DNA from 2 places in the Pinirhizobacter sp. genome. Region 1 is predicted to be linked to the other one. Evidence: predicted binding sites of a transcription regulator. Region 1 holds the regulator's gene; the other holds the start of a gene.
What was found. Region 1 encodes sigma-54, which starts transcription at its own class of promoters, with help from an activator protein. Its sites were predicted from a motif close to TGGCACGNGCNTTGC; they were not measured.

Region 1 (15,375 bases):
CAAGGTCGATATCGTCCAGGGCCAGCAAGTGGCTGCCACCGACGCCGGCAATGGCGTCGGATCGGCTGCCGCGCACGTGGCGCAGGCTCAGGTATTGCGCCGACACCCCCGCATCCGTCGCAGCCTGGCAGGCGGCGATCAGGAGGTGCGTCTTGCCGCTGCCGGCAGGGCCCGCCACATACACACAGCCTCCATGTGCGTTCGCGGCAGCGCCTTCGACGATCGCAAGCGCCGCCGCGTTCGTCGCACCAGGAAAGAACTGGTCGAACCGTTGCCGCCGCGGCCAGCGCAGCGCCAAAGGCAGCTGCGCGATCATGGCGAAGGATTGTCCGGCGGCTCGGGCGGCGGCAATGTGCCTTCTTCGGCATCGCGCAATTGCCCGACCGTGGCGTGCTCGGTGTAGAGCTCACTCCGACGGTACCGCTCAAGCAGGTAACGCATCACTACCACCACGACCGAGGCCGCCGGCAACGCCAGCAGCACGCCGAGGAAACCGAACAGGTGACCGCCAGCCAGCACGGCGAAGATCACGGCCACCGGATGCAAACCGATCTTCCCTCCCACCAGGCGCGGCACCAGGACATAGCCTTCGAGCAACTGGCCCACCACGAAGACACCGCAGACAATGAGCACATGGGTCCAGTCGCCGTATTGCACCAGCACGGCAATCAGGCTGGCGCCGAAACCGATCATGAAGCCCAGGTACGGTACGAAGCTCAGCAGGCCTGCCACCATGCCGATCAATGGTCCGACGGAAAGTCCGACGATGCTCAACGCAATACCGTAGAACACCCCGAGGGCCAGCATCACCAGCAGCTGGCCGCGCACGAAGGCACCGAGCACCTGGTCCGATTCCCGCGCCAGGCGCACGGCGGTGGGTTCCACCGAACGCGGCAACAGGCGTGCGATGTGCGCCACCATGGTGTCCCAGTCGCGCAGAAGGTAGAAAGCCACCACCGGGATCAGCACCAGGTTGGTCAGCCACAGCACGATACTCATGCCCGAGCGCGAGATGCGGGCCACTGTGCTCGCCACGATCGAACTTACCGAGCCGATATGCTCCTTCACCGCAGCGATGATGCGGTCGGAGTCGAAAGTGCTTGGATCAAGATGCAACTTGGCCTGGATCCACGGCAACGCGATGTTGCGGCCCCACTGCACGTAAGTGGGCACGTTGTCGTACAGGTTCGCCACCTGGCGCTGGATCAGTGGCACCAGCAGCAGCAATGCACCAATGGTGATCAGCACGATCACGCTGAAGACGATGCTCACCGCCATCGTGCGGCCCATGCCCAGGCGCTGCAGGCGGTCGGCCAGCGGATCGCCCAGGTACGCCAGCATCGCCGCGATGGCGAAGGGCATCAGTACCGGTGCCAGCAACCAGACCAGGAAGCAGATCACGGCGACGAGCGCCAGCATCTGCCAGCGGCGTGAAGCGTCGGGGGTCAGCATCGGCGGGGGATGACCTTGGGTAGGTGGTTGCATCGTCGGGGAAAGCCCGTGAGGGTGGTGCGCACGCCCCTTAAGGGATCCAGCGCAGGTTGATGGTGGCGCCATCGTGGCCGCCCTGAGCCACCAGCAGGTGTCCTGAAGCGCCCACGCCGGAAGCCAGGGCACGTAACGACCCATTGCCCTTTACCTGCAGCAGTACACCGTCGCCGTCGGCCTGGGCCGGCACCGCGGAGCGAATCGAGGGGTCCTCATGCAGGGCGCCCATCAGGGCGGCGAAATCGGTGGCCGACTTCAGCCCCGACACCCAGACACTGGCCGCATTGCCGACGGAGGAGTTGGCGCCCAGCTGGCGGTCGATGCGGTCGCCGGCCGTATTCGCGCCGTTGGCCAGGAGGGCATCGTCGGCCTCGCCACTGTCCTGCCAGGCCTGCGCCTTGCCGCCGGTAAGCACGGTCCAGTCGGCGTTGCCATGGTCTATGCGGCCTTGCAGGATCAGCCCGGTGTGGTACTTCGCGGTAAGCGCAGCGACCGTGGCGGAGTCGGCCGAACTCACCGACGAAGCCGCGGGCAGGCCTTCGGCTGGGGGAAATACCGTCTGGTAGCCGCGCGCCTGGGCCGCCTGCGCCAACGGGGCAAGGGCATCGGGGTCCATCAGCTGACCCTGCCCATTGCGCACGATCACAAGCAACGTGTTCGCCGTGCCGCCGGCCGTGGGGTCGGCCGCGCCCGAAGCACGGCGGATCGCCGCCGGATCAAAACTCACTTCCAGCATCAGCGGCGCCGAACCCGGCTGGCCCTTCTTGTACTGGTATTGCTGGACCAGGGCACCTGGCTGCTTCATGGCATCGGCGTAGCCGGGCTTGGAGCGGGGATCTTGGCCGCCATTGGCGCGGGTGAGTACCTGGGTGAGTGCCGCGGCAATGGCATCGTCGCGGCTGGCCGCCGCGGTGTCGTTCACCGGAACGGTGACGGCATAGGGGGAATTCTGGGCAAACGCCGGGACCACCAGCAAGGCCAGCAACAGAACGATCCAACGGGTGCGCATGGCGGGTCTCATGATGAGCCTTCGAGGAAGGCAAGTGTGCCCAATGGGGCTCCATTCGTCTAATGAGGGGCCTGCTTTGCGGGTACAATCGACCGTTTCCAAGCCGCCAAGACCCGCCCCATGTCCTCCGAGAACGAATCGCTCACCTATCGTGCCGCCGGCGTGGACATCGACGCGGGCAACGCCGTCGTGGAGCGAATCAAACCGCTGGTGAAGAAAACCTTCCGCCCCGAGGTGATGGGCGGGCTGGGCGGCTTCGGCGGACTGTTCGACCTGTCGGGGAAATATGCAGAACCCGTGCTGGTTTCCGGCACCGACGGCGTGGGCACGAAGCTCAAACTGGCCCAGGAACTGAACCGCCACGACACCATCGGCATCGACCTGGTGGGCATGTGCGTCAACGACGTGCTGGTGCAGGGCGCTGAGCCGCTGTTCTTCCTTGACTACTTCGCCACCGGCAAGCTGGACGTCGAAACCACCGTGGCCGTGGTCGGCGGCATCGCCCGGGGTTGCGAACTGGCCGGTTGCGCGCTGATCGGCGGCGAGACCGCCGAGATGCCCGACATGTACCCGCCCGGGGAATACGATCTGGCCGGTTTCACCGTGGGCGCGGTGGAGAAATCGCGCATGGTCGACGGCAGCGCCATCGTTGCTGGCGACGTCGTGCTGGGCGTAGCGTCGTCGGGCCCGCATTCGAACGGTTACTCGCTGATCCGTCGCATCCTTGCCCGCGCCGGCAGCCCACTGGGCGACAAGGTCGGTGACACCACGCTGGGCGACGCGCTGATGGCGCCGACCACTATTTACGTCAAGGCCATGCTCCAGCTGCACCGCGATACACCGGTGCACGGCATGGCACATATCACCGGCGGCGGCCTCACCGAAAACATCATCCGCGTCGTGCCCGATGGCCTGGGCGTGGCGCTGGAATCGAGCACATGGACCTTGCCTCCGGTGTTCGACTGGCTCAAGCGCGAAGGCAACGTGGCGCAGACGGAAATGTGGCGCACGTTCAACTGCGGCATCGGTTTCACCGTGTTGTTGCCGCGTGAGGCCGTGGCCGACGCCACCCGGATCCTTGCCACCCACGGCCTCGCCAGCTGGCCGATCGGCGAGGTCGTCCGTGCCAGCGGCGACGAGCGCGTCCGGATCGCCTGACACCATGCCCGCGCTGCGCATTGCCGCGCTGGCGTCCGGGCGCGGCAGCAACCTTGCGGCCCTGCTCGGCGCCTGCGTCGATGGACGCATCGACGGCAGGTTCGTCCTGGTAGCCAGCGACAAACCCAACTGCGCCGCGCTTAGCCTGGCCGCTGAGGCCGGCGTGCCCACATTGGCGCTGCGGCCCGCCGAATACGCCGATCGTTCATCGTTCGACCGTGCACTGTTCGATGCCCTCGCTGCCAGTGGTGCGGACCTCCTGGTGCTGGCCGGTTACATGCGCATCATCCATCCATCGGTGCTGGTGCCCTGGGCCGGACGCGCGGTGAACGTTCACCCTTCCCTGCTGCCGCTCTACCGCGGACTTCACACCCATGCCCAGGCGCTGGCCGCAGGCGACGCCGAGCATGGTGCGAGCGTGCATTTTGTCACCGCCGAACTCGACGGCGGTCCGGTTCTGGCACAGGCTCGCATCAGCATTGGCCCGGACGACACCGAAGCCACCCTGGCAGCGCGCCTTTTGGTACACGAGCACCGCCTGCTGCCCGCCGTGGTAAGCGCCATCGCATCCGGCCGTATCCACTGGAACGAGGGGGAACCCACCTTCGATGGACGCATCATCCACACGCCCTTGACGTTGGACGACACCGGAAGCCTGCTCGACGCCACCTAAGGTTCAGGCGCCGCAGGTAGACTTTCGCCCCATGACCAAAACGACCCTGATCGCCGCCGCCCTAGTCGCCGGATTCGCTGTCCAGGCCGCCAGCGCCGCCACTCCGCACGCCTTTACCGCGCAGTACCAGGTGCTCCAGGGCGGATCACCGCTGGGCGAAGCAACCGTCGTGCTGAAACCCGCCGGGAACGGCCAGTTCGCCTTCAGCACGGCATCGAAGGGCACAGCCGGCCTCGCTGCGATGGTGGCTGCCAATACCAGCGAAGTATCCACGTTCCGCTGGACCGGCGGCACACCTGAATCGGTGAGCTACGACTATCGCCTGGACGCGTCGATCAAAACCAAGGAACGCCACCTGAAAGTGGACTGGGCCAGCAAGCAGGCCACGGTCGATGACGGCAAGAAGAACTACACCTTCGCCGCCGTGCCGGGCATGGTGGAAAGGAACCTGGCAAGCCTCGCCCTGGGGCTTGCCCTGCAGGCGGGCAAGCAGCAGGTCACCCTGCCGGTGGCGGTGAAGTCGAGCGTCGAGAACCAGCAGTACAAGGTGACGGGCAAGGAAAAAGTGCAGGTACCCGCCGGCAGCTTCGACACCGTGAAGATGACCCGCACCGACGCCGACCGCGGCCTTACTGCCTGGTATGCACCGTCGAAATACGCCGTGCCGGTGAAGATGACCCAGGGCGACCAGGATCTCACCCTGATGCTGGTGTCCTACCGCGCGCAGTAAACCTGCGCACGGCGGAATTTCAGTTCGGCAGGCGGCGGATCTTCGCGCCGAGCACGCCGAGTTTTTCCTCGATGTTCTCGTAGCCGCGATCGATGTGGTACACGCGGTCGACCGTGGTATCGCCCTCGGCCACCAGGCCCGCCAGCACCAGGCAGGCGCTGGCGCGAAGGTCGGTGGCCATGATCGGCGCGCCGCTCATCTTGCCCACGCCCTTGATGATGGCCGTATTGCCTTCCAGGCGAATATCGGCGCCCAGGCGCTGCAGCTCCTGCGCATGCATGAAGCGGTTCTCGAACACCGTTTCGGTGATCACGCCCACACCCTCGGCCACGCAGTTGAGCGCGGTGAACTGGGCCTGCATGTCGGTCGGGAACGCCGGGTACGGCGCGGTGGTGATGTTCACCGCCTTCGGCTTGCGGCCACGCATGTCCAGCTCGATCCAGTCGTCGCCGGTGCTGATATGCGCGCCGGCTTCCTCCAGCTTGGAAAGGACCGAATCCAGCGTATCGGCGCGGGCGTTGCGGCAACGCACCTTGCCGCCGGTGATCGCGGCGCCGACCAGGAAGGTGCCGGTTTCGATGCGGTCGGGCAGCACTTCGTAATGGCAACCGTGCAGACGCTCCACGCCGTGGATGGTCATGGTGGGCGTGCCCGCACCTTCGATATCCGCGCCCATGGCGATCAGGCAGTTGGCCAGGTCGACGACCTCCGGTTCCATCGCCGCGTTATCGATGATCGTGGTGCCATCGGCCAGCGTCGCGGCCATCATGATGTTCTCGGTACCGGTAACGGTAACCATGTCCATCACCACCCGCGCGCCCTTCAGGCGCTTGGCGGTGGCACGGATGAAGCCCCCTTCCACCACGACCTCGGCGCCCAGCGCCTGCAGGCCGCGGATGTGCTGGTCCACCGGGCGTGAACCGATCGCGCAGCCGCCGGGCAACGACACTTCGGCATGGCCGAAACGGGCCACCAGGGGACCGAGCACCAGGATCGACGCGCGCATCGTCTTGACCAGGTCGTAGGGCGCGCAGGTGCTGTTGGTCGAACGCGGATCGACGTGCATCTTCATGCGGTCGTCCAGCACCAGGCGGGTGCCCATCTGGCCAAGCAGTTCAATGAACGTGGTGACGTCGTGCAGGTGCGGCACGTTGCCGATGCTTACCGGCTCGTCGGCCAGCAGGCAGGAAGCAAGGATCGGCAGGACGGCGTTCTTGGCGCCGGAAATGGCGACTTCGCCGTTGAGCGGCTCGCCGCCGGTGATGAGGATCTTGGCCATGGTGGACTCGAAGGGGGAAACGTGAACGAAGGGTGGCGCGGGCTCGGGTTACGGACCGCGCGCGGCGCTTTCATCCGGGGTAAGGGTTTTCAGCGCAAGGGCATGGATGGCCCCGCCCATGAGGTCGCCAAGTGTGGCGTACACCAGCCGATGACGCGCCAGTGGCAGCTTGCCTGCGAACTGGCTGGCCACCACCTCGGCCTCGAAGTGGACGCCGTCGTCGCCCCGCACGTTCGCCCGGGCGCCGGGCAAGCCTTGTTCGATCAGAGCCCCGATGGTGGCCGCGTCCATAAATTCCTTGAGCAATGGGGTGGTCTATCGCGTTTCCAGGCCCGGATGGGCCCGGATGCGGGGCGTCCCAAGGGGTCCGCAACCCGGCGATGACAAAGAGGATAGAATGACAAGCGGCCATGGTAATGGAAAATCTGTGGCGCAGAAACGACAGCATCCCAAGCATAGGCCCGCATGAACGCACGCATCGCCCCGCCCGCCCCCGCTGCCGTGGACCCCGCCGCCCTGGTTACCAGTGCCCGGCGCGTGATCGGCATCGAGGCCGAGGCCATCAGGCTGCTCGAGCCGCGGATCGATGCCGACTTCGTCGCCGCCTGCCAGCTGATCCTGAAGTGCGAAGGCCGCGTGGTGTGCTCAGGCATGGGCAAGTCCGGGCATATTGCCCGGAAGATCGCAGCTACCCTGGCATCCACCGGGACGCCGGCGTTCTTCGTCCACCCGGGCGAAGCCAGCCACGGCGACCTGGGCATGATCCAGCCGCAGGATATCGTCATCGCCATCTCGTACTCCGGCGAGACCGACGAACTGCTCTTTATCCTGCCGGTGTTGAAACGCCAGGGCATCCCGCTGATCGCCATGACCGGTAACGTGCGGTCGTCGCTGGGCCGGGAAGCGGACCTCAACCTCGACGTGAGCATTCCGGTGGAGGCCTGCCCGCTGGGGCTGGCACCCACCGCCAGCACCACGGCGGCACTGGTGGTGGGCGATGCGCTGGCCGTGGCCCTGCTCGAGGCCCGTGGGTTCACCTCCGATGATTTCGCCCGTTCACACCCGGCCGGGAGCCTTGGCCGCCGGCTGCTGCTGCATATCGCCGACATCATGCACAAGGAAGACGCCATCCCCCGCGTGCCGCCGGGCGCCTCGGTCACCCAGGCGCTGATGGAAATGACCCACAAGCAGCTTGGCATGACAGCCGTGGTCGACGATGCCGGCCACCTGCTGGGCGTGTTCACCGACGGCGACCTGCGCCGCGCCCTGGACGACCACGCGGTGGACCTGCGCAATGCCACGGTGGCCGAGCTGATGACGCGCGGCCCGAAGACCATCGGCGCCGACCGACTCGCGATAGAGGCGGCCCAGCTGATGGAGAAACACCAGATCCACGCCTTGCTGGTGATCGATGAATCCCACAAGGTCGTCGGCGCGCTCAACATTCATGATCTGCTCCGGGCCCGCGTGGTCTGATTCGCCTCCCGCCTCCGCCCGGCCCCACCATGCCCTACCGCCACTTCAGTGACCTGGACGCCGCCATCCGCGCCCGTGCCGCCCGTATCCGGCTGGCCGTCTTCGACGTGGACGGCACCCTCACCGACGGCGGCCTGTTCGTGGGCGAGGATGGTCTTGAGACCAAGGTTTTCCACGTGCACGATGGCCTGGGCCTGAAGCGCCTGCACGAAAACGGGGTGCAGGTGGCGATCGTCACCGCGCGGATCAGCCACCCGGTTACCCTGCGTGCGGAGGAACTGGGCATCGAACACCTCTACCAGGGCCAGCAGGACAAACGGGCCTGCGTGCTGGAAATCCTCGACGCCCTTGGGCTCACGCCCGAAGAGGCGGCCTTCATCGGCGACGACCTGCCCGACCTTGCCCCGATGCGCATGGTGGGCCTGGCCGTGGCGGTGGCCGATGCACACCCGACGGTGGCCGAGCACGCGCACTATGTCACGCGCCGCGCCGGCGGCCACGGCGCCGCCCGCGAAGCCTGCGACCTGATCCTGGCTGCCCAGGGCAAGGCCGACAGTGAACTGGAACACTGGCTTTGAACCTGCGCCTGTACCTGCGCGACCGGAAAGTCCCGGTTGCCGTCGTTGCACTGACCGTGGCGGCGCTTACCGCGACCCTGGTGTCGTGGTACATCCAGCCCCGGGCCAAGGTGTCCGACTTCGTCGGCCCACCCCGCTCAGGCTATGTGCTGCACAACTTCATCCTCGATTCCTGGAACGAGCAAGGCGCCTTCAGCTTCCGCCTGCATGCGCCCCGACTCGACCGCCGCGAGGGCGATGACGCCCTGTACCTGATTTCCCCGGACTTCCGCATGCCTCCCAAGGAAGCGGGCACGCCCGACTGGACAGGCCATTCCCAGTACGGCTGGGTGGACTCCGGCGGCGATATCCTCAAGCTCCAGGGCGAGGTTCACATGCACCGGAACGCTTTCGGCACCACGGCGGCCACCCAGATGGATACCTCCGAGGTCACTTCCTGGCCCAAGGAGAATCGCCTGGCCACCGACGCCCCCGCCACGATCGTGCAGGGAACATCTACAATGAAGGGCGTTGGCATGCGGGCCAACCTCGATTCCAAGCACCTGGAGCTCCTCGATGACGTCCACAGCTCGTTCATGCCAAAAAAGCGCACGCCCTAGGCTGCTCCTGGCACTCGGACTGTCAAGCATGCTCACGGCCTTCGGCGCCAGCGCCAGGCAAAGCGACCGCAATGAACCGATCAACGCCCAGGGCGTGTCGGTCGATGCCACCCAGGGTACCAACGGCCTGGTGGTCTACAAGGGCAAAGTGGTGATGACCCAGGGCACCTTGAAGGTCACCGGCGACATCGCGCACATCTACCTGGACGCCGACAACCAGGTGCTGCGTGCCGTCGTCGACGGCAAGCCCGCCACCTTCCATGAGATCGACGACAACTGCAACAACGTCGACGGCCATGCCCTGAACATCGATTACGTGGTGGAACAGAACGTGGTCACCCTCACCACCAACGCCTGGGTGAAGCAGCAGGGCCGCGGCGAATCCAACGGCGACAAACTCGTTTACCACACCGACACCAGCAACATGACCGGCCAAAGCGGCGACACCAACCTGGTGACCATGCAGTTCCTGCCCAAGCCGAAGGCCGCCGCGCCCGGCCAGCCTGCGCCGCCGCGCCCGCAGTCAGTGCCCAACTGCACGCCAACGCCGAAGGCCGCCCCGAAGGCGCCGGCGGCAGGCAAGCTCGCTGTCGCTCCGACTGCCAAGCCCGCTACCGTACCAGCGGCCGCCGCCACTGCCGCCAAGCCCTGACCGATGCTTTCAGCCCAGGGCCTGCAAAAGAGTTTCCGCGCGCGCCAGGTCGTGCGTGATTTCGCGTTTTCCATCCGCGAAGGCGAAGTGGTGGGTCTGCTCGGCCCCAACGGCGCAGGCAAAACCACGTGTTTCTACATGGTGGTCGGGCTGATCGAGGCCGACGCCGGCACGATCAAACTCGACAAACAGGACATCACTGCCCTGCCGATGCATTCGCGGGCGAAGCTGGGCATCGGCTACCTACCCCAGGAAGCCTCGGTGTTCCGCCGCCTTTCGGTCACGGACAACATCCTGGCCGTGCTGGAGCTGCGTGAAAACCTCAACCAGAAGCAGCAGATGCAGGAGCTCGAAGGCCTGCTCGACGAACTCAAGATCGGCCACATCGCCGACCAGAAGGGCATCAGCCTGTCCGGTGGCGAACGTCGCCGCGTGGAGATCGCCCGCGCGCTGGCCGCCAAACCTCGCTACATGCTGCTGGACGAGCCCTTCGCCGGCGTCGACCCGATTTCCGTCGGCGAGATCCAGCGCATCGTCAGGCACCTGAAGGACCGCGGCATCGGCGTGCTGATCACCGATCACAATGTGCGTGAAACCCTGGGCATTTGTGACCGCGCCTACATCATGAACGACGGCGAGGTGTTATCCCGTGGCACCCCGGCACACATCCTCGCCGACGAGAAGGTCCGCGAGGTGTACCTGGGCCGTGAATTCCGCCTGTAGCGCCCGTGCCGAATCCGGTCATCTGGCCAAAGGGCCTGCTGGCCGGCCCTATGCCGACGCGCTAGGATGGCAGGGAACTAGGCGACCATGGCAGGCATGAAACCCGGACTCCAGTTTCGCCTCAACCAACAGCTCACGCTGACGCCCCAGTTGCAACAGGCCATCCGCCTGCTCCAGCTGTCGCAGCTGGAGCTCGAGGCTGAACTTCGGCAGATCGCCGAGGGAAATCCGCTGCTTGAATTCGAGGAAGATGCCGAGCCGGCTGAAGCGGGCGAAGCTGACGAGGAGTTCGAATCCGACCGCTTCATCGATGTCGCCCCGAAGGCGAGCGCCGAGAAGGAAACGGTGGAGTCGCCGCCTGACGTGGACGATACCCATGGCGACTGGGAATCGGAGCCCCGCCATGGCGAGGCGGGAGACTATTCCTCCGGCGGCAGCCGTAACAACCAGGGCGACGAGGACGACGGCTTCGAACCGCAGAATGCCTCGGCACCAAGCCTTACCGAACACCTGTCCTGGCAGCTGAACCTCTCGCAATTCACCCCGCGCGACCACGCCATCGCTACGGCGATCATCCACGCACTGGACGAAGACGGCTACCTGCACGAGGGCATCGATGCGGTCGCCGCCGCCCTGCCCACCGACTTCCATGCCGATGCGGCCGAAATCGAAGCCGTGCGCAAACGCCTGCAACATTTCGACCCTACGGGCGTTGCGAGCCTGGACCTGCGCGACTGTCTGTCGATGCAACTGCGCCAGTTCGCCCCGGATACCGCCTTCCGCGACGTCGCCCTGCGCATCGTGGAATTTGAGCTGGAACTGGTCGCCCGCAACGATTCGGGCAAGCTCGCGCGCAAACTTCGCTGCGACGAAGCGGACGTCGCCGGGGCACTGGGACTGATCCGCTCGCTCGACCCGCGGCCCGGTGCCGCGCTGGACGCCACGCCGGTCGAGTACGTCGCGCCTGACGCCTATGCAAGGCGCGAGAACGGCCGCTGGCTGGTGTCGCTCAATCCCGACTGCCAACCGCGCCTGGGACTGAACCAGCACTACTGCAACCTGATCGCCCGCGCCCGCGGCGAGGACGCCAGCTGGATGAAGGGCCAGCTGCAGGAAGCGCGCTGGCTGCTCAAGAGCCTGCAGTCTCGCGCCGAAACGCTGCAGAAGGTCGCCGAGGTCATCGTTCGGCGGCAAAGCGCCTTCCTCGATTACGGCCCGGAGGCCATGCACCCCCTGGTGCTGCGCGAAGTGGCCGAGGAAGTGGGCATGCACGAATCCACCATCTCGCGCGTCACCACCCGCAAGTACCTGCACACGCCGCGCGGCACCTTCGAACTTAAGCATTTTTTTTCATCCGGTGTCGCCACGGAAGACGGCGGCAGCGCCTCGGCCACCGCGATCCAGGCCATGTTGCGCAAGCTCATCGCAGGCGAAGACCCTCGCAAGCCGCTTTCCGACCAGGCGCTGGCCGAAGACCTGCATCGACGCGGCATTCAGGTCGCACGCCGTACGGTGGCCAAATACCGCGAAGGCATGCGGATTCCCAGTTCATCGGACCGCGTGCGCGCCGGTTAATCACCCAAGGGAACTTGAGCCCAGTCCAGCCGTCCCAATCCTTATAAGAGAAGTGTTTGAAGATAGCGGCACCGCCGTTCACCGGCCGCCAGAATCCGGCCGGACCCGCAGCAACAGGAGGCGAGACACCATGCAACTTCAGCTTAGCGGCCACCATATCGACATCACCGATGCCCTGCGTACCCATGTCGAATCCAAGCTCGACCGCCTGGAACGCCTTTACGAAAACATTACGGGCCTCAATGTGGTCCTCTGCGTCGACGACGCGGAAAAGAAGGCCGAAGGCACCCTCCTGGTGTCCGGCAACCGCCTGCACGCCGAAGCCGTAGAGCAGGACATGTACGCCTCGATCGACACCATGGCCGAAAAGCTCGTCGCACAGTTGCGCAAGCACAAGGAAAAGCAAAGCGACCACCACCAGCGCGAAGCGCGGGAAATGAACCACGTCTGACCCCGGGCACCCCGGGTGCATGGCACAATGAGGCCTGCTTACCCGGGGACACCCCACGCTTGGACCGGCTGACCGCCCGACAACTGTTCGATAGCACCCACGAGCGCATGGGCTTGCGCTGGATCGCCGGCCTGCGCGGTGAAGGGCGCGTGCTCGAACATGGGCAATCGGTCACCCGTCGCCCGTCGCTGGTGGGCTACCTCAATGTGATCTACCCCAACAAGGTGCAGATCATCGGCACCGAGGAACTCAACTACCTCGATGGGCGCGATTCGCGCCAACGCTGGGAAGCCATCCAGAAGATCGCCGCTTACCGCCCGGCAGCGCTCATCGTCACCAAGGAACAACCCGTCCCGGCGGATCTGCGCGAGATGGCCGAGGAAACCGATACCCCGCTCTGGCTCAGCTCCAAGCGCGGGCATGAACTGCTGACCTACCTGCAATACCACCTCGCCCGTACCCTGGCCCCGCGTGTCACCTTGCACGGCGTATTCCTGGAAGTGTTTTCCATCGGCGTGCTGATCACGGGCGAATCAGGCTCCGGCAAGAGCGAGCTTGCACTTGAACTCATCAGCCGCGGCCATCGCCTGGTGGCGGACGACGCCACCGAGTTCACCCTGATCGCCCCTGACGTCATCGACGGCGCCTGTCCGGAACTGCTGCAGGATCTGCTGGAGGTACGTGGCCTGGGCGTGCTGAACGTACGCGAGATGTTTGGGCACACCGCGGTGAAGCCGTCGAAATACCTGCGCCTGGTGATCCAGTTGAAGCCGCTGCGCGAGGGCGAGGACACCGACGCCATGACGCGTATCACCGGCGACGTCGGCCGCCGCAGTATCCTGGATGTCGACGTGCCGATGATCACCATCCCGGTAGCGCCGGGCCGCAACCTCTCCGTGCTGGTCGAGGCCGCCGTACGCAGCCAGGCGCTCAAAAGCAAAGGCATCGATCCGGCACAGACCTTCATGGACCGGCAGGCGCACCAGATGCGCCGCCTGCCGCCGTGGTGAACACATGACGCCCAACATCATCGATCCCAAATCCATTCGCCTGGTCGTGCTTACCGGCATGTCCGGTGGCGGCAAGACGGTCGCCCTGCGCGCGCTGGAAGACCTCGAGTTCTACTGCGTGGACAACCTCCCTGCCGCGCTGATCCCCCAGCTGGTGGCCGCGGTGAGCCAGGGCGAGCACGGCCCGCAAACCCATATCGCGGTGGGTGTGGACGTGCGCAACCGCGAGGCGGATCTTTCGCGCATGCCCAGCGTGCTGTCCGATATCGCGGCCACGGGCGTGGAAGTACACCTGATCTTCCTGGACAGCCGCGACGACGTATTGATCAAGCGCTACTCCGAAACACGCCGGCGCCACCCGCTGTCGTCGGAAGGCCTGTCGCTGGCCGATGCAATTGCGCGCGAACGCAAGCTGCTGCGACCGCTCTCCGCGATCGCCGAACGCGTGCTCGATTCGAGCGAACTGAACGTGCACCAGTTGCGCCGCCTGATCGCCACCGGGTACGCGGCGGCCAGCGATGGCATGACCTTGATGTTCGAATCCTTTGCCTTCCGCCGCGGCTTGCCGCTGGATGCCGATTTCGTCTTCGACGCACGCTGCCTGCCCAACCCCCATTGGGAGGCCCGCCTGCGGCCACTATCAGGCAAGGATGCTCCCGTGCGCGAATACCTTGAGCAACAACCGCTGGTCGAGCAGTACTTCAACGACACGGTGCATTGGCTGGAAAACTGGCTTCCGCAGTTCGAGAAGGACGACCGCAGCTACGTCACCATCTGCATCGGCTGTACCGGTGGCCGCCACCGCTCGGTGTACCTGGTGGAGAAACTGGCCGAACACTTCCGCAACCGCCGCGGCAGCGCCCTCACCTTCCACCGGGAACTCGAATGAGCGACACCGGCGTTGGCGTGCTGTTGATGACCCACGAGGCGGTGGGCCAGGCATTGATTTCGGCCGCACGCCACGTCATGCCGCGGCTGCCCCTGCACGTGGCGGCGGTAGAGGTACCCGCCCATGCCGATCCGGACATCATGCGTTCGCTCACCGCCCAACATGCGCGTGAACTGGACAGCGGCCACGGCGTGCTGGTGCTGGCCGATCTCTACGGCGCCACCCCGTGCAATATCGGCCTGTCCCTGGCTGACCTGGGCGTGCGCATCCGCTGCGTGTCGGGCCTGAACCTGCCGATGTTGCTGCGGGTACTCAACTATCCGGAAAAAACCTTGTCCGAACTTGTCGAAGTGGCTGCCGCCGGCGGCCGCGGGGGAATCTTCATCGACCATGCTTGAGCGCGAAATCGTGGTATCCAACCGCCTGGGCCTGCATGCACGCGCTTCAGCCAAGCTGGTCCAGCTGGTGCAGGGCTTCAAGTCAACTGTCTGGCTGGTGCACCGTGGGCGTGAGGTCAACGCGCAAAGCATCATGGGCGTCATGATGCTGGCCGCGGGACTGGGAAGCCCGTTGCTGGTGCGCGCCGACGGCGCCGATGAAGAAGTCGCCCTGAACGCCGTGGTCGAGCTTTTCGACCGCAAGTTCGACGAGGGCGGTTGATCGTGCGCCGGCAGCTGACCGGTGCCATCGCAGCCCCCGGCATGGCGCTCGGGCGCGCGCGCCTGGTTCAACCGAACATCTTCCACGTCGATACCACGCCGCTGCGCAGCGAAGAGGTGGAAGCTGAAATCGAGCACCTGCACATGGCGCTGGACACCGCGCGCCAGGAACTGCACGAGTTGCGCGGCAAGCTGCACGGCGCGCTGGCCCGCGAGGTGGGCGATTTCATCGACGCGCACAGCCTGCTGCTCGACGACCAGGAACTGCTTCGTGGCCTTGATGAACTGGTCCGGGTAGGTCATTACCGCGCCGGCGCCGCGCTGAAACTGCAGCGCGACCGCCTGGCCGCGGTGTTCGATGCCATGAACGACCCGTACCTCAAAAGCCGGGGCGAGGACATCGACCAGGTGATCGGCCGCGTCATG
Region 2 (15,375 bases), 120 kb from region 1:
TCGAGCGTGTCGCCGGCGTGCACCAGCTGCACCCAATCCGCTTCGCTGGCGGCGATGGCATTGCTGATCTCATGCACGTCGCCGGGTGGGCACACCTGCACGTCGCGCGCACCATAAAGTTGTTCGGCCAGCGAAGCCAGGGTAAGGCCGCGGGCCAACGGATCGCTGTCGTCGTCCAGCACCAGCACCAAAACGCTCGGTGGCGACTGCCAGGCCTGCATGCTCCTGATCGCCGCCTCGCGGTGGCCATCGCTGAGCTGGCGGCGCGCGATCCAGGATATATAAGGAGGCGCTTCCACGACGTCGGCCGCAGCCTCGTCGCGATCGCCCTCCGTCAATGGTTCGACGTCGGTGTTTTCGGCATCCACCCGGGCGGATTCTTCGAAAACTGCTTGTTCTTGCGTCATGTAGCCACTCCAGGGGGAGCCATATCCAGGGGTCCGGACGCCAGAAAACCGGCGCGCCAAGGACTAACGCGTGGAGAGTGCAAGTTCGCTGCCAACCCTTGTTTTAAAGGGTTTTCTGCTGTTCTTGCGCCGGTTTCGGGCTTGGCACGCGGATTGCTGAAGTACCCCCGGGACCGTGTGCAGGGCACTTGCTCTCAAGTATTTAGCGAGGGAGCCGAAACATATCCCCGAGGCGGTCGGCATTTCCGACAGTGGAATCCCCGCCGGGATGTACTGAGCCTTACGTTTTGAATCCGGCTAACTATTCCGCTTTAGGAGATATTCAATGGCACTCGTTATCAATACCAACAGTTCTTCGCTGCAGGCGCAGAACAACCTGACCAAGTCGACCAGCGCCCTGGCGCAGGCGACCGAGCGTCTTTCCTCGGGCCTGAAGATCAACAGCGCCAAGGATAACGCCGCTGGTTACGCGATCTCCACCCGCTTCTCCACGCAGATCGGCGGCCTGTCCCAGGCTTCGTCGAACGCTTCGGACGCCATCTCGCTGGCCCAGACCACCGGTTCCGCGCTGGACGAAGTGACCGCCAACCTCCAGGCCATCCGTGACCTGGCCGTGCAGTCCGCCAACGGCACCTACACCGATACCGACCGCGCCGCGATCGATACGGAAGTGCAGCAGCGCCTGTCGGAAATCACCCGCATCGCGAACCAGACGGACTTCAACGGCACCAAGGTGCTGGACGGTTCCACCAGCTCGCTTTCGTTCCAGGTCGGTGCCAACGTCGGCCAGACCATCTCCGTGGCCCTGGGCCAGGGCGTTCGCGCCGACCAGGTGGGCGCCATCGCCACCTCGTCCACCGACGACCTGTCCACCCTGTTCGCCAGCGGCGCCTCGGTGACCCTGGGTTCGGGTGACTTCTCGATCGCCACGGGCGCCGGTGCCACCTCCGGCACGGTTGACGTGACGGGTACCTTCGCCAACATCCAGGACCTGTCCGACGCCATCAACGCTTCCAACTCCGGCGTGTCCGCCGCAGTCAGCAGCGACGGCAAGAAGATCAACCTGTACTCGGCCACCGCGCTCGACGTCACCGTCGGCACCGGTTCGGGCGCTTCGGGTATCGCCACCGGCGGTGCGATCTCCGGCGCAGTCAGCGGTTCGTTGTCTGGCGGCGATGTGAAGACCGTGGATGACGCCAATGCGCTGATCTCCCGCGTCGATACGTCCCTGACCGCGGTCAGCAACCTGGCCTCGAACCTGGGCGCCATCCAGAACCGTTTCCAGTCGACGATCAGCACGCTGTCGGCCGAATCGGCCAACCTGACCAGTTCACAGTCGACCATCCAGGACGCGGATTTTGCGGCCGAGACGGCCAACCTGTCGAAGGCCCAGGTGCTGCAGCAGGCCGGTATCTCGGTGCTGTCGCAGGCCAACTCGCAGCCGCAGCAGGTTCTGAAGCTTCTCCAGTAACTGTTTGAAGCATTGCATGGCGCGGCGGTGAAAGCCGCCGCGCCATTGCAAGATGCCGGCAAAGCCCATGCACCGGGCGTGGGTTTTGCCGGCATCTCGTGCAACGAAACACACGAAGCCCTGAAGGACACATCATGACCACCACGTCGACCGTTGGAAGTTCCGACCTGAGCTCTCTGCTTGCCCAGCTGGGCACGAGCTCGTCGGGCAGCAGCGGCGCGTCGGGTGCATCGGGCAGCTCGGGCAGCAGCACCGGGACGAACCTCGCAGGTTTGATCAGCGCCGCCGGCATCGGTTCGGGCCTGGATGTGGATTCGATCGTTACCGCGCTGGTCAACGCCCGCAAGGCGGGCGAGCAGAACCAGATCGACAACAAGACAACGACGGCCAATGCCCAGTTGGTGGGCATCAATGCCCTGAAGCTGGCGCTGTCAAACCTCAACGGCGCAATCACCAAGCTTTCCCAGGCCACCACCTACAGCACGTATGCGGCCACGTTGTCGAATACGTCGATCGGCACTACCTCGACGCTCACCTCCGCCCAGCCGGGCAGCTACAACGTGGTGGTGTCGCAACTGGCCACCGCGCAGAAGCGCACCAGCGATACCTACGGCGCCAAGGATGCAATAGGCGAGGGCACGCTGACCATCGGCGTGGGTGGCAAGAATATCAATGTGGCGGTGTCGGCGACGGCAAGCCTGGCCGACATCGCTGCCGCCATCAATGGCGCCACCGGCAACCCGGGTGTGCAGGCCACGGTGGTGAACGGCGCCAATGGTTCGCAGCTGCTGCTGAGCTCCACCAAGACCGGCGTGGCCAATGCCTTTACGGTGAGTGCCAACGCCACCAGCAGCGATGGGTTGCTCGCCTTCGCCAACCAGCTGGCGACGCCGGCTACCGACGGCACGGGTGTCGCGCAGGATGCCAAGCTCACGGTGGACGGCATTCCCGCCACCAGCGCCAGTAACAATGTAAGCGGCGTGCTTGACGGCGTAACGCTGAACCTCACCGCCACCGGTACCAGTCAGCTCACCGTGGCCCAGGACACCAGTGGCGTCGCGCAAGACGTATCGGATTTCGTCGACGCCTACAACGACTACCAGACTACCGTCGATACCCTGGAAAGCTACGATCCCAATAGCAAGACGTCCGGCGTGCTGCTGGGCGACAGCATGCTCAATTCGGTGAAGCGGCAGGTGGCGAGCCTGATCAATGGCGCCGTGCCGGGTAACTCCATCGGCACGCTTGCGAACCTGGGCATCAAGCGCGATTCCACCGGGCAGATGAGCTTCGACAGCGCCAAGCTCAATGCCACCCTGGCCAGCAACCCTGCCGGGGTACGTGATCTTTTCTCCGGCACCAATGGCCTGGCCACCAAGCTTGCCAACGTCACCAATACGCTGATCGCGCCCTCGGGCATCATCGCCACCCGCGCCACGGCGCTGACGGCCAGCCTGACCCGCCTGGACACGCAGCAGACCGCGCTTGACTCGCGCATGTCCACGTATGAATCCATGCTCCGTACCCAGTACACGCAGCTCGATACCCTGATGTCGACGTTGAACACCACCAGCTCGTACCTGACCAAGGCACTGGCCGGGCTGGAAGCGACGTACACCAAGAACAACTAAGGAATAAGGTCATGTCCTACGGTTACCCGCGTAGCGCCAGCGCCATGTACCAGCAGAATGCGGTACACGGGCGCGTGGAAGATGCCGATCCGCACCAGCTGACCATGCTGCTGCTGGACACCGCCATCGAGCGCATCAACCAGGCACGCAACCACCTGGGCCGCGGCGACCTGGGCGGCAAGGCGATCAGCGTATCGAAGGCCATGGCGATCGTGGTGGAACTGCGCTCAAGCCTGGACCACGCCAAGGGCGGCAAGCTTAGCGGCCGCCTGGAAGCGCTGTACGAATATATCGGCCGTCGCCTGCTGGCGGCACAGGCCCATAACGACGATGCCGCCCTGGCCGAATCGGCCCGCCTGCTCGGTCCCATCCGTGACAGCTGGCGCGAGATCCGCAGCCAGTACCTGGCCGAACTCAAGTCGGGCGCCGCGTGATGAGCGCCACCCACCACGATGCCCTGCGCCTGGCCGTGACCACCAGTGAAAGCATGCTCACCGCGGCTTCGGCCGGTGACTGGGATGCCGTGGCAACGCTTGAACCCGTGCGCGCCGAGGCTTTGGCCCAGGGACATCCGGCCGATGCCACCAGCGTGGAACTGCTTCGCCGCATGCTCGAGTGCAACCGTGCGATCGAAGGCCACGCCGCCATGGCCCGGGCCGAGGTGGCGCGCAAGCTCGGCCAGAGCGGGCAGGGCTATCGTGGCGCCAGCGCCTACCTGGCTGCCGCCCGAAGCTGACGTGCCATGCAAGCCCCCGCGCCGCAAGCCTTGCCCGAACCGGTCGACGATGCCCGGGAGTTGATCGATGCGGTCCTGGTCCGGCTGGACCGGGCCGACCGCGTGCTCGGCGAACTCTGCTCGCAATTGCTGGTACCAACGCCATGAGTCTTGACGTGGTTCAGCGGGCCCTGGCCATCACCGGTGCCATGCATGAAGCGGCGACGCGTCACGACTGGCAGGCTGTTGCCGTCCTCGAGGCTGAGCGCGCCGTCTTGCTGCAGGGCCCGCTGCCCGCCGACGAGGGTATGCTGAAGTCCATCAAGGCCATGCTTGCCATCGATGCGATGACAAAGACCCGCGCGCGGGAAGCGCGCGACAACATCTAATATGTGCGCCACGTCACAAAACGGGTATCGTCACCTCAACAAATGGGGAGCGGGCAGCATATGAGTCAGGACATCTTTAGGGAGTTCAGCGATCGCGTGGCCTACGAGGCCCTGCTGCATGCGTCCTGCACCCTGGCCGAGGCCCCCGAGGCCCGTGAACTTGCCTTGCTCAATGAGCGCAATGCCAGCCTGCTGACCACGGTGGGTTCCCTTACCGAGCGCCGTGCGGACACCCTCGAGGACGACGGCGCGGTGCTGCAGGAACTTTCCCGCATCGATGCCAAACTCAACGCGGTGATCGAGCTGGTCAACCGCCTGGCCCTGCCGTCGGCCGCCCTGCCACCACGGGTGGACGTGCGCTTCAACGCCTGGGCGGCGGAACTTCCGCGCAGGATCCTTCCCGATCCGGGCAAGCGGGTGATGCTGCGCATCCACTTCGATGCCTGCCGTGCCCTGCCGTTGGAGTTGCCCGGCCAGGTGATCCATGCGCCGGGCGCCAAAGTCGGCCTGGTGGCTTTCCAGGGACTCTCCGAAGGAGTCCGCGACGCCATGGAGCGTCTGGTGTTCCGCCAGCACCGCCGCCAGGTGGCCGAAGCCAAGCAAATGGTGCGCTAGGCGCCGTCCGGCGCCTTGTCAAGCCGTCCCGAGCCCGCGTCAACCGGCCCCATCGAGGGCCGTTGAACCGCCTTGCATCAAACGTTTTCACGTGCTTTGGACACACTGCGTCACATTTGCGACGCGTGTCGTCATTGCTGGCGGTAGCGTCACTTTCTGACCCACGCCGTGCAAGTGGCTGCCCCGTTCCGGCAACGCCGTCGGAAATCCACGAGGTTCGTGGCGCTTTTCTGCCGCCAGCACGACGTTGTGCGACGGATTTCCGGCGATGGCACGCTTCTTGATCTATCCATCCATGTAGAGGGTCAAGAGCCCGTCCGGCGCCGCCGACGGGTCATCACATTCGCACCAAGGGGTAGGGTCGTGAAGTCTTCCATCATTCTGGTCGTCGAGCCTGACAACAGCCGCGCCGAGTCACTGGCCGCCGCACTTACCTTCATGGGTTACGAGCCGCGCCGTGTCGGCCACGACGATGTCGAGGGGGTGGCCGCGATGGCCGTCTTCGTCGGCTCCATCGGCGGCAACGATGCACTGTCGGTGGCCATGGGCCCGCTGGGTGCCAAGGCATCGAAGCTGCCGTTGCTGGTAGCCGCCGACGCCCCGATGGCCGCGGAACTGGTTGCCGTCAACGAACATCGCGGCGCGGAACTGGTCGACTTCCCGTTGCGCTATGCCCGCCTTGCCGCCGCCCTTCGCACGTTCGAAGCGCTGGCCGACGAAGCCAACGCCAATCGCCGTTTCGTCGGTGCGTCTGCCCCGATGCAGCGCGTCAACAGCCTGATCCGCCAGGTAGCCCCGTTCGATTCCTCGGTACTGGTGCTGGGTGAGTCCGGGACGGGCAAGGAACTGGTGGCCCGCACCATCCACGATTGCTCGCCGCGCGCCGACAAGCCTTTCATCGCCATCAACTGCGGCGCCATTCCGGCCGAACTGCTCGAAAGCGAACTGTTCGGCCACGAGAAGGGGGCCTTCACTGGCGCCATCAACACCCGCAAGGGCCGCTTTGAACTGGCCGAAGGCGGCACGCTGTTCCTGGACGAGATCGGCGACATGAGCCTGCCGATGCAGGTGAAGCTGCTTCGTGTGCTGCAGGAACGTACCTTCGAGCGTGTCGGTGGCAACAAGCCCCAGCGCTGCGATGTGCGCATCATTGCCGCCACCCACCGCAATCTTGAGCAATCGATCCAGGACGGTGTCTTCCGCGAAGACCTCTTCTATCGCCTGAATGTCTTCCCGGTGGAGATGCCGCCGCTGCGCGAGCGCCTGGACGATCTTTCCTCGCTGATCGGTGAATTCAACCACCGACTTGCCCAGCGTGGCCTGGGTAATGTCCGGTTTTCAGGCCAGGCCCTGGCAGCACTGCGCGGTTATGCCTGGCCCGGTAACGTTCGCGAGCTGTCGAACCTTGTCGAGCGCATGGCCATCCTGCTGCCGCACGGCGAGATCCGCGCAGCGGACCTGCCGGAAAAATATCGCGGTGCATCGGTGGTGGAAGACATCTGCGGCGCGGCGCTGCTGGCCTATATGGAAGAGCAGCCGGTGATTGCCGACACCTATGCCAGCGGCAACGATGCAGCCACTTTGCCGGCCGGCGGCCTGGATCTGAAAGACCACCTGGCTGGCATCGAGATCGGCCTGATCCGCCAGGCACTGGATTCGGCCAATGGTGTGGTGGCACATGCGGCCAAGCTGCTGCGCGTGCAGCGCACTACGCTTGTGGAGAAGTTGCGGAAGTACGGCCTGAACGACGCCGTGCAGATCACCGCTTGACCTGGTGGCCGGAGGTCTTCTTCCGGCCCTGGACAAGAATAAAGAAGGCAACAAGGTGGGCAGTGCGCCAGTTGGCGTGCACCCTTAGGGAGCGGCAGGTCAGCCACGCAGTCGGTAACCGCGTCGGCAGATCCTTCGGCAATCGCTACTTCTGGTGGTGCCTGGCGGCCCGCCCAGGACAGGTTTGTGCCGGAGAAAAGCCCCATCGGTAGTGCGTTGACCACGTACTGCCCACCTTCTTGTCTTCTTGCTGGGTCACTCACCGTCCATCGCTGCTTTGGCACGCCACGTGCATCGCACCGTCCAAACGCCAACGCGCGCCGGAAAACCGCCATGACCACGATCGACGTAAACAGCCTGCTTTCCCAGATGCGCCGGATGACGGCGGTAACGGAATTGCCGTCGGCGAAGATCAACACCATTGGCGGCTCCGCGGCCCCGTCGGACTTCGGCGCGCTGCTTAAGCAGTCGCTGGGTAGCGTGGCGGACCTGCAAAAGACCGCTGGTGTACAGGCTGCCGCTTTCGAGCGAGGCGACAAGGGCGTGGACCTGGCCCAGGTGATGCTGTCGGTGCAGAAGGCGGATCTATCGCTGAGCACGGTTACCCAGGTACGCAACAAGATGGTTGATGCCTACAAGGACATCATGAACATGTCGTTCTAAGCGACTGTTCATGACCCTTCTACTAACGGACTTGTTCACCCATGGCTGATAACCCCGTCGCCACCACCGATTCCCGGCTGGCATCGTTCAAGAACCTGGCCGCCACTCCGGTGGCACGCCAGCTGACCTTGATGGCCGGCATTGCCGCCGCGGTCGCCATCGGCGTAGCGGTGGTGATGTGGTCTCGCACGCCCGACTACGGGATGCTTTACGCCGGCCTCGAGCAGAAGGACGCCGCCGCCGTTACCCAGGCCTTGCAGGCGGCCAACGAGCCCTACAAGCTTGGCACCGATGGGGCGTCGGTATTCGTGCCGGCCGCCGACGTGGCAGCCATGCGCCTGAAACTTGCCTCGCAGGGCCTGCCGCAGGGCGCGTCCCAGGGTGGCGCCACGGCGCAGTCGGATTCTCCCTTCGGCATGAGCGACATGGCCGAGCGGAGCCGTTACCAGCAACTGCTTGAAAACGACCTTGGCCAGACCATCGGCGGCCTGCAGTCGGTCAAGGGCGCGCGCGTGCACCTGGCGCTGCCGAAGCCTTCGGCCTTTATCCGCGACAACCATCCAGCCAGCGCGTCGGTGGTGGTGGCCCTGTATCCGGGCCGTTCACTCGATGCCGGCCAGGTGTCCGCGGTGGTGCACCTGGTGTCCTCGTCGGTGCCGGGTCTGGATGCGCGTAACGTTTCGGTGATCGACCAGGCAGGACAGCTTCTTACCAACGCCGATCCGGACAGCCCGGCGGCCATCGGCGACACGCGCATGCGCCTGTCCAACCAGATCGAAAGCACCTACGCCTCCCGCGTGGAGGAATTGCTCACGCCGCTGGTGGGCGCCGGCAAGGTGCGCGCGCAGGTGTTTGCCAACCTCGACTTCTCGAACACCGAGAAGGCGAGCGAAGTGTTCAACCACGACAATCCGGCGCTGCGCAGCGAGCAGACCAGCAGCGATACGCGCCATGACGGTACCGCTGCCGGTGGCGTGCCGGGTGCGCTGTCCAACCAGCCGCCCAACACCGTCGCCCAGGCCACCGCGGCCAAACCCGATGCAGGCAAGAAGCCCGGTGCCCCCCAGGCGACCGCCACCGCACAGGCCACCGAACCCAGCCAGAGCAGCAACAGTGCCACGCGCAACTACGAACTCGACCGCACCGTGAGCCACGTGGTGGACCCGGCAGGGAAGGTGTCCCGGCTGACCGTCGCGGTGGTGGTGGACAACAAATCAGTGGTGGGCAAGGACGGCAAGCCTGGAAGCGTTGCCTTCACCCCGGAAGAAATCGAGCGCATGACCACGCTCACAAAGAATGCCGTGGGCTTCGATGCCGCGCGTGGCGATAGCGTCAGCGTGATCAACGAAGCCTTCCACGCCACCCCGGTGGACGACGTGGGCATCGATATTCCCTTCTGGCAGAAGCCGGGCATGCTCGACCTGATCAAGCAGGCGCTGGGCGTGCTGGCGGCACTGGCCGTGGCCTTCTTCGTCATCCGCCCGATGATGCGCACGGCGATGCGGCCAAGCGTCGGCGGCTTGCAGCCGGCACTGGCAGGTCCCGTGCCCACCGTGTCGGTGATGGTGGACGACGACGAGCGCGACTCGCCACAGCTGGAAACGCAAAGGGGCAAGGGCGCCCCGGCACTCCTCGCCTACGAACAGAAGATCGGCCTGGCCAAGCGCATGGCCAACGACAATCCCAAACAGGTTGCGCAGGTAGTCAAGAGCTGGGTGGCTGAAGATGGCTGATGCATTGAGTGGTTCCCAACGTGCGGCGATCCTGCTGCTGACGCTTGGCGAAGACGACGCGGCCACGGTGCTCAAGCACCTGAATGCCCGCGACGTTCAATCGGTCGGCACCGCCATGGCGGCGCTGAAAAACGTGTCCAAGGAACAGGTCGACGGCGTGATCACACGCCTCACCGAAGACCTTGGCCAGCACACGGCGCTGGGCGTGGGTACGGAGGAATACATCCGCAAGGTGCTGGTGAACGCTCTGGGCGAAACCAAGGCCGGCAGCCTGATCGACCGTATCCTGCTGGGCCGCAGTTCCAAGGGACTGGAGTCGCTCAAGTGGATGGAAAGCCGCGCCATTGCCGAGATGATCGGCCAGGAACACCCGCAGATCATCGCCCTGGTGCTGGCTCACCTGGAGCCCGACCAGGCCGCCGAGGTGCTGGCCTACCTGCAGCCGCGCGTGCGCTCGGATGTGGTCATGCGCATCGCTACTCTCGACGGCGTGCAGCCGCATGCGCTGGACGAGCTCGATGAAATCATGGAGCGCCAGTTCTCCGGCACAAGCAACAAGATGAAGTCGGCCACGGTGGGCGGCCTGAAGGCGGCCGCGGCCATCCTGAACTCGATGGAAGCCTCGCGCGAAGCCGAACTGATGGCCTCCATCCGCGGGCTCGATTCAAACCTCGGCGAGAAGATCGAAGAGCTGATGTTCGTCTTCGACGACCTTGCCGACCTCGACGACCGAAGCATGCAGGCGCTGTTGCGCGAGGTAGCCTCTGGCACGCTGATCACCGCGTTGAAGGGCGCGGAGCCGGCGATGCGCGAGAAGATCTTCAGCAACATGTCCAAGCGCGCCGCCGATATGCTGCGCGACGACCTGGAAGTGAAGGGTCCGGTACGCGTCAGCGAAGTGGACGCCGCGCAGAAGGAAGTGCTGGCCAGTGCACGCCGCCTGGCCGATGCAGGCCAGATCACCCTGACCGGTGGTGGTGAGGAGTTCGTCTGATGAGCGTCCTTGGCCGCGACGAGGCCTCTGCCTACGAGCGCTGGGAACTGCCGGCCGTCGGCGAGCCGGCCGTGCGCCGTGTCAAGGAGGAGCCCTCACCGTTGCCGACGATCGCCGACCTTGAGGCCATCGAACGCCAGGCGCGTGAGGAAGGCTTTAACGCGGGGCTCGTTGAAGGGCGTGCCACCGCGCGCCGTGAACTGCTGTCGCAGACCGGCCGTCTGGAAGCGCTTTACACTGCCGCCGCCCGTCCGCTGGCGGAGTTGGATGATGCGGTTGCCCGCGAACTGGCGTGGCTTGCCACGGTGGTGGCCGAGCGCGTGCTGGGCGTGGAGATTTCCCTTAGGCCCGAAAAGATCATTGAGGTGGTGCGTCAGGCCGTGCACGTGTTGCCGGCTGCCGAGCGCCATGTCCGCGTTGTGCTGCATCCCGACGACGCAGCCCTGGTGCGCGATCATCGCAACAGCGCCGAAGATTCATGGCTGATCGTCGAGGATCGCACGCTCGATCGCGGCGACTGCCGGCTGGAATCGGAACATTCGCGCATCGACGCGCGCCTGCGCTCGCGCCTGGCCACCGTGGTCGATGCGGTACTCGGCGACGATCGCGTGGACGAGGAACCCGAGGCGTGAGCGACGTCATCGCCCTTCCGCCGGATCGCAACCAGCGCTGGAGCGACGCGCTGGCCATGCGCTGCGCGCAGTTGGACCATCTTCGCCCGCTGCAAGCGGAAGGAAAATTACGCCGCGTAGTGGGGCTCACGCTGGAAGCCGTCGGCTGCGAGGCCCCGGTGGGCGCGCGCTGCATGGTGTCCGGCGCCGACGGCAACGAACTTGAAACCGAGGTCGTCGGCTTCGCCGATGGTCGCCTGCTGTTGATGCCCACGGGCCAGTTGCACGGCGTGCTGCCCAATGCGCGCGTGCGTCCGGTCGCCGGCACGTCCGGCGTGCCGGTGGGCGATGAACTGCTCGGCCGCGTGATCGGCGCCGATGGCGCGCCGCTGGACGGCAAGGGACCGCTGATGGTGCGCGAGCGCGCGCCGCTGCGTCGCGAGCCGATCAACCCGATGTCGCGCCAGCCGATAGACACCCCGCTCGATACCGGCGTACGCGCGATCAACGCCCTTTTGACCGTTGGCCGCGGCCAGCGCATCGGCCTGTTCGCCGGCTCCGGCGTGGGTAAATCAACGCTGCTGGGCATGATGACCCGCTTCACCGACGCCGACGTGGTCGTGGTGGGGCTGATCGGCGAGCGCGGTCGTGAAGTGAAGGAGTTCGTCGATCACACGCTGGGCGAGGAAGGCCGTCGCCGCGCCGTGGTAGTGGCGGCGCCCGCCGACGCGCCGCCACTCTCGCGGCTGCGCGGCGCACAGTTGGCCACCGCGGTGGCCGAGCATTTTCGCGACCAGGGCAAGCGGGTGTTGCTGCTGATGGATTCGCTCACCCGTTATGCCCAGGCACAGCGCGAGATCGCGCTGGCCATCGGCGAGCCGCCGGCGACCAAGGGATATCCGCCGTCGGTGTTCGCCATGCTGCCGGCGCTGGTGGAACGCGCCGGAAATGACGCTACCGGGACCGGTTCCATCACCGCTTTCTATACCGTGCTGACCGAGGGCGACGACTACCGCCACGATCCGATCGCCGACGCGTCGCGCGCGATCCTGGACGGCCATATCGTGCTCTCGCGCGACCTGGCCGAAGCCGGCCACTACCCGGCCATCGACATCGAAGCCTCGATCAGCCGCGTCATGCCCGCCGTGGTGTCGCGCGAGCACATGCGGTCGGCGCAGCGCTTCCGCCAGGTGTATTCGGCCTACCGGCAGCAACGTGACCTGATTGCCGTGGGTGCCTACCAGAAGGGCAGCGACCCGCGCACGGACGAAGCCATCGCCCTGTACCCGCAGTTGTCGGCGTTCCTGCAGCAGGAGACCGAAGAATCGGTGGGCCTGGCGGAAGCCGAAGCGGGCCTCGGCGCCGTGGCCCAGGTTGAGCGCGCATGACCTCGCGTGCCGATCGCCTGCAGCCGGTGGTGGACCTGGCTGAAAAACGCGAGCAGGAAGCCACGCTTGCCATGGCCGGCCAGCGTAACCAGCTGGCCATGGCCCAGCAACAGCTCGATGAACTGCGTCGCTACCGCGACGACTACGGCAGCATCCCTTCCGGCAGCAACGTTGCCGGCATCCTCAATCGCCAGAGTTTCCTGCAGCGCATCGACATGGCCATCGTCCAGCAGATGGCCGAGGTGGCCCGACGCGAACGCGCCGTGGCGGCATCGCAGCAGGCATGGATGGAAGCGCGTGGCCGGGCCAAGGCCCTGGACACCGTCACCACCCGCTACCGCGATGCCGAACGCAAGGCCGAGGACCGCCGCGAACAGAACCAGGCCGACGAGCGCTCGCAGACCAAGCGCAAGCCGGCCTAACGACGATGAGAACCTCATGAACACCCAGACGCCTTCCTCCATCCAGCTCAATCCGCCGCAGCGGGCGTCTACGCGGCAATCTGCGTCCACGCCCGACCGGGACGACGCACCGAGCTTTGGCGATGCGATGAAGCATGCTTCATCTGCGCTTGCGCCAAAAGCAGATCCGCCGCAGCATTCTGCGCCGGTACGCACGCAAGACGACACAACTGGACAGGCACAGTCACAAGCACAAGCGCCCCAGCAGGGCGGTGGCGCTCACCACGCCAAGGCCAAGGGCGACCGGGCCGACGCTGGCGATGCTGCTGATGCCACGGCTGCCGACGGCACCGGCGGCGTGGCCGTGGCTCTGGCCGACGCAGCTTCCGCGGCCGCACAAAACCCGGGTCCAGGTGCCGATGCCGACGAAGAACCCGCAGCCGACGCCAAGACGGCCAAAAGTGACCAGACATCCGGACCCGCACAGCCCGCGACCGACCCCGCCAACGGCCAGGCGATCGCCGCTGCCATGCTGGCGTTGATCCAGCAATCCGCGGCACCGGCGCCAGCTGCCACTACCGCTGCTGCGCCGGCCACAACGTCGGCCACGGCTACGATGGTCACGGCCACAAACGACAGCAAGTCCGCCATCGCCGACGACATCGGTGCAGCCATCACGGCGTCGTCGAAGATGGCCCAGGCCCTCACCAGTTCGCTCGGTGGTGCGGTGGCAGGTACCGTTGCCGATGCCGCCACGGGCGTGGTCGGCAAGGCAGTCGGCCTGGTCGGCGACGCCATGGCAGGGTTGCTGGGCAGTGGCGACAAGGCCGATGCGACCAAGGCGTCCCTGTTGCCTGACCCGTCGCTATTGGCCACGGGCCAGGTACCGCAAGCGTCCATTCCGGTATCGGCGCCGGCTGCCTTGCAAAGCACCCAGGTAGCCGGCACCCCCGCCTTTGCCAACGAGCTCGGCCAACAGATCGCCTGGATGAGCAATGGCGACATCAAGGAAGCGTCCATCCGCCTGCATCCGGAAGACATGGGCCAGCTGGACGTGAAGATCAGCGTGCACCAGAACCGCGTGGACGTGGCCTTTGCCGCCCAGCATCCCGCCGCCGTGCAGGCGGTGAACCAGACCCTCACCCAGCTGGACACCATGCTTGCCCACCACGGCCTGCAACTTGGCCAGGCGCAGGTCGGCCAGCAGCAGTCGGGGCAGGGCGGCCAGGACCATGGCAGGTCGTTCGCCCAGGTTGCGCAGGGCAGTGGCGAGCCTGGCGATGTGCCGGACGTGCAACAGGCGACCGTCCGGGCGCCCAACGCCCTGGTCGACGACTTCGCCTGACCGGCGGCCCCGGCAACGGAATATCGACACGCGTCGGGAAACCGGCGCGTCTGCTTTAAGGCAAACCCGCATTGCAAAGCCCTTCAGGGCGTGGCACGCGGCTTGCAACGAACATCATGACCGGCGTGGACGTTCCGCGCGAACGCTTTCGCCATTGCTATAACGCTTGAGGTTTTCCATGTCCGCAACCGCTGAAAACGCCGCTCCCGTCGTCAAGAAAAAGGGCAAGGGCGGCCTCCTTGCCATCCTCGCTGTGGCCGTCATTGCCATGGGTGCCGGCGGCTTCTTCCTGCTTCATAAGAAGGGCGCGGAGGAAGCGGCCAAGCCCGTCCATCGCGAGGCGCTGTACCAGGCGCTGGAGCCGGGTTTCGTGGTGAACTTCCAGGATGACCGCGCCCTGCGCTTCCTGCAGGTGGGGATCACCGTGATGTCGCACGATCCGGAAGCCATCCAGGCGGTGAAGGACACCGATCCTGTGATCCGCAACGCACTGGTGATGCTGTTTTCCGGCCAGGACGCCAGCACCCTGACCGACGCGAAGGGCAAGCAGAAGCTGCAGGCCGAGGCACTGGCCGCGGTGCAGAAGATCGTGGCTGACAAAACCGGCAAGCCCGGCGTCGACGCGGTGTATTTCACCAGCTTCGTGATGCAGTAACCCAAGGACCCGCCATGAGCGACCTGCTTTCCCAGGAAGAAATCGACGCACTGCTGGCCGGTGTGGAAGGCGGTGCGGTAGAGACCGAGGTCAACGAGCCTCTGCCGCCGGGCATGGCCGTCGAATACGACTTCACCCAGCAGGACCGCATCGTCCGCGGCCGGCTGCCTACGCTAGAGATGGTCAACGACCGATTTGCCCGCTATTTCCGCGCCAACCTGTTCAATGTGCTGCGCAAGGCATGCGAGGTATCCGTGCTGGGCGTGCGCATGGTGAAGTTCAACGAGTACGTGCATTCGCTAGCGGTGCCGTCGAATCTCAACCTGGTCCGCATCAAGCCCCTGCGAGGCACCGCCCTGTGCGTGCTGGAGCCGCGCCTGGTGTTTACCGTGATCGATAATTTCTTCGGTGGCGACGGCCGCTATCACGCGCGCATAGAAGGCAGGGATTTCACCCCGACCGAAAACCGCGTGATCCAGATCGTGCTGGGCGAGATTTTCACCGCCATGGGCGAAGCCTGGGCCCCGGTGTTGAAGATGGATTTCGAGTTCCTGAACTCCGAGATCAACCCGCAGTTCGCCAATATC

Region 2: the regulator sigma-54 is predicted to act here: its motif matches at 14,225-14,239, upstream of VGM61_RS03155 (flagellar basal body-associated FliL family protein).

What each region holds. Positions count from the first base shown of each region.
Region 1 covers NZ_DASYDG010000010.1:168,869-184,243, forward strand. Annotated here, with positions in the region: gene hda (DnaA regulatory inactivator Hda) at 1-316, opposite strand, end outside; gene VGM61_RS03730 (AI-2E family transporter) at 313-1,452, opposite strand; gene VGM61_RS03735 (DUF2066 domain-containing protein) at 1,523-2,497, opposite strand; gene purM (phosphoribosylformylglycinamidine cyclo-ligase) at 2,618-3,655, shown strand; gene purN (phosphoribosylglycinamide formyltransferase) at 3,660-4,328, shown strand; gene VGM61_RS03750 (DUF3108 domain-containing protein) at 4,360-5,058, shown strand; gene murA (UDP-N-acetylglucosamine 1-carboxyvinyltransferase) at 5,078-6,337, opposite strand; gene VGM61_RS03760 (BolA family protein) at 6,386-6,628, opposite strand; gene VGM61_RS03765 (KpsF/GutQ family sugar-phosphate isomerase) at 6,803-7,813, shown strand; gene VGM61_RS03770 (KdsC family phosphatase) at 7,843-8,391, shown strand; gene lptC (LPS export ABC transporter periplasmic protein LptC) at 8,388-8,990, shown strand; gene lptA (lipopolysaccharide transport periplasmic protein LptA) at 9,019-9,642, shown strand; gene lptB (LPS export ABC transporter ATP-binding protein) at 9,646-10,365, shown strand; gene VGM61_RS03790 (RNA polymerase factor sigma-54) at 10,462-11,940, shown strand; gene hpf (ribosome hibernation-promoting factor, HPF/YfiA family) at 12,071-12,391, shown strand; gene hprK (HPr(Ser) kinase/phosphatase) at 12,451-13,401, shown strand; gene rapZ (RNase adapter RapZ) at 13,406-14,290, shown strand; gene VGM61_RS03810 (PTS fructose IIA subunit family protein) at 14,287-14,688, shown strand; gene VGM61_RS03815 (HPr family phosphocarrier protein) at 14,681-14,950, shown strand; gene ptsP (phosphoenolpyruvate--protein phosphotransferase) at 14,953-15,375, shown strand, end outside.
Region 2 covers NZ_DASYDG010000010.1:50,787-66,161, reverse strand. Annotated here, with positions in the region: gene VGM61_RS03235 (glycosyltransferase) at 1-407, opposite strand, end outside; gene VGM61_RS03230 (flagellin) at 733-1,878, shown strand; gene fliD (flagellar filament capping protein FliD) at 2,013-3,509, shown strand; gene fliS (flagellar export chaperone FliS) at 3,521-3,943, shown strand; gene VGM61_RS03215 (flagellar protein FliT) at 3,943-4,245, shown strand; gene VGM61_RS03210 (hypothetical protein) at 4,252-4,392, shown strand; gene VGM61_RS03205 (hypothetical protein) at 4,389-4,613, shown strand; gene VGM61_RS03200 (PilZ domain-containing protein) at 4,674-5,228, shown strand; gene VGM61_RS03195 (sigma-54 dependent transcriptional regulator) at 5,592-6,998, shown strand; gene fliE (flagellar hook-basal body complex protein FliE) at 7,332-7,661, shown strand; gene fliF (flagellar basal-body MS-ring/collar protein FliF) at 7,703-9,394, shown strand; gene fliG (flagellar motor switch protein FliG) at 9,387-10,388, shown strand; gene VGM61_RS03175 (FliH/SctL family protein) at 10,388-11,020, shown strand; gene fliI (flagellar protein export ATPase FliI) at 11,077-12,387, shown strand; gene fliJ (flagellar export protein FliJ) at 12,384-12,809, shown strand; gene VGM61_RS03160 (flagellar hook-length control protein FliK) at 12,826-14,133, shown strand; gene VGM61_RS03155 (flagellar basal body-associated FliL family protein) at 14,312-14,788, shown strand; gene fliM (flagellar motor switch protein FliM) at 14,803-15,375, shown strand, end outside.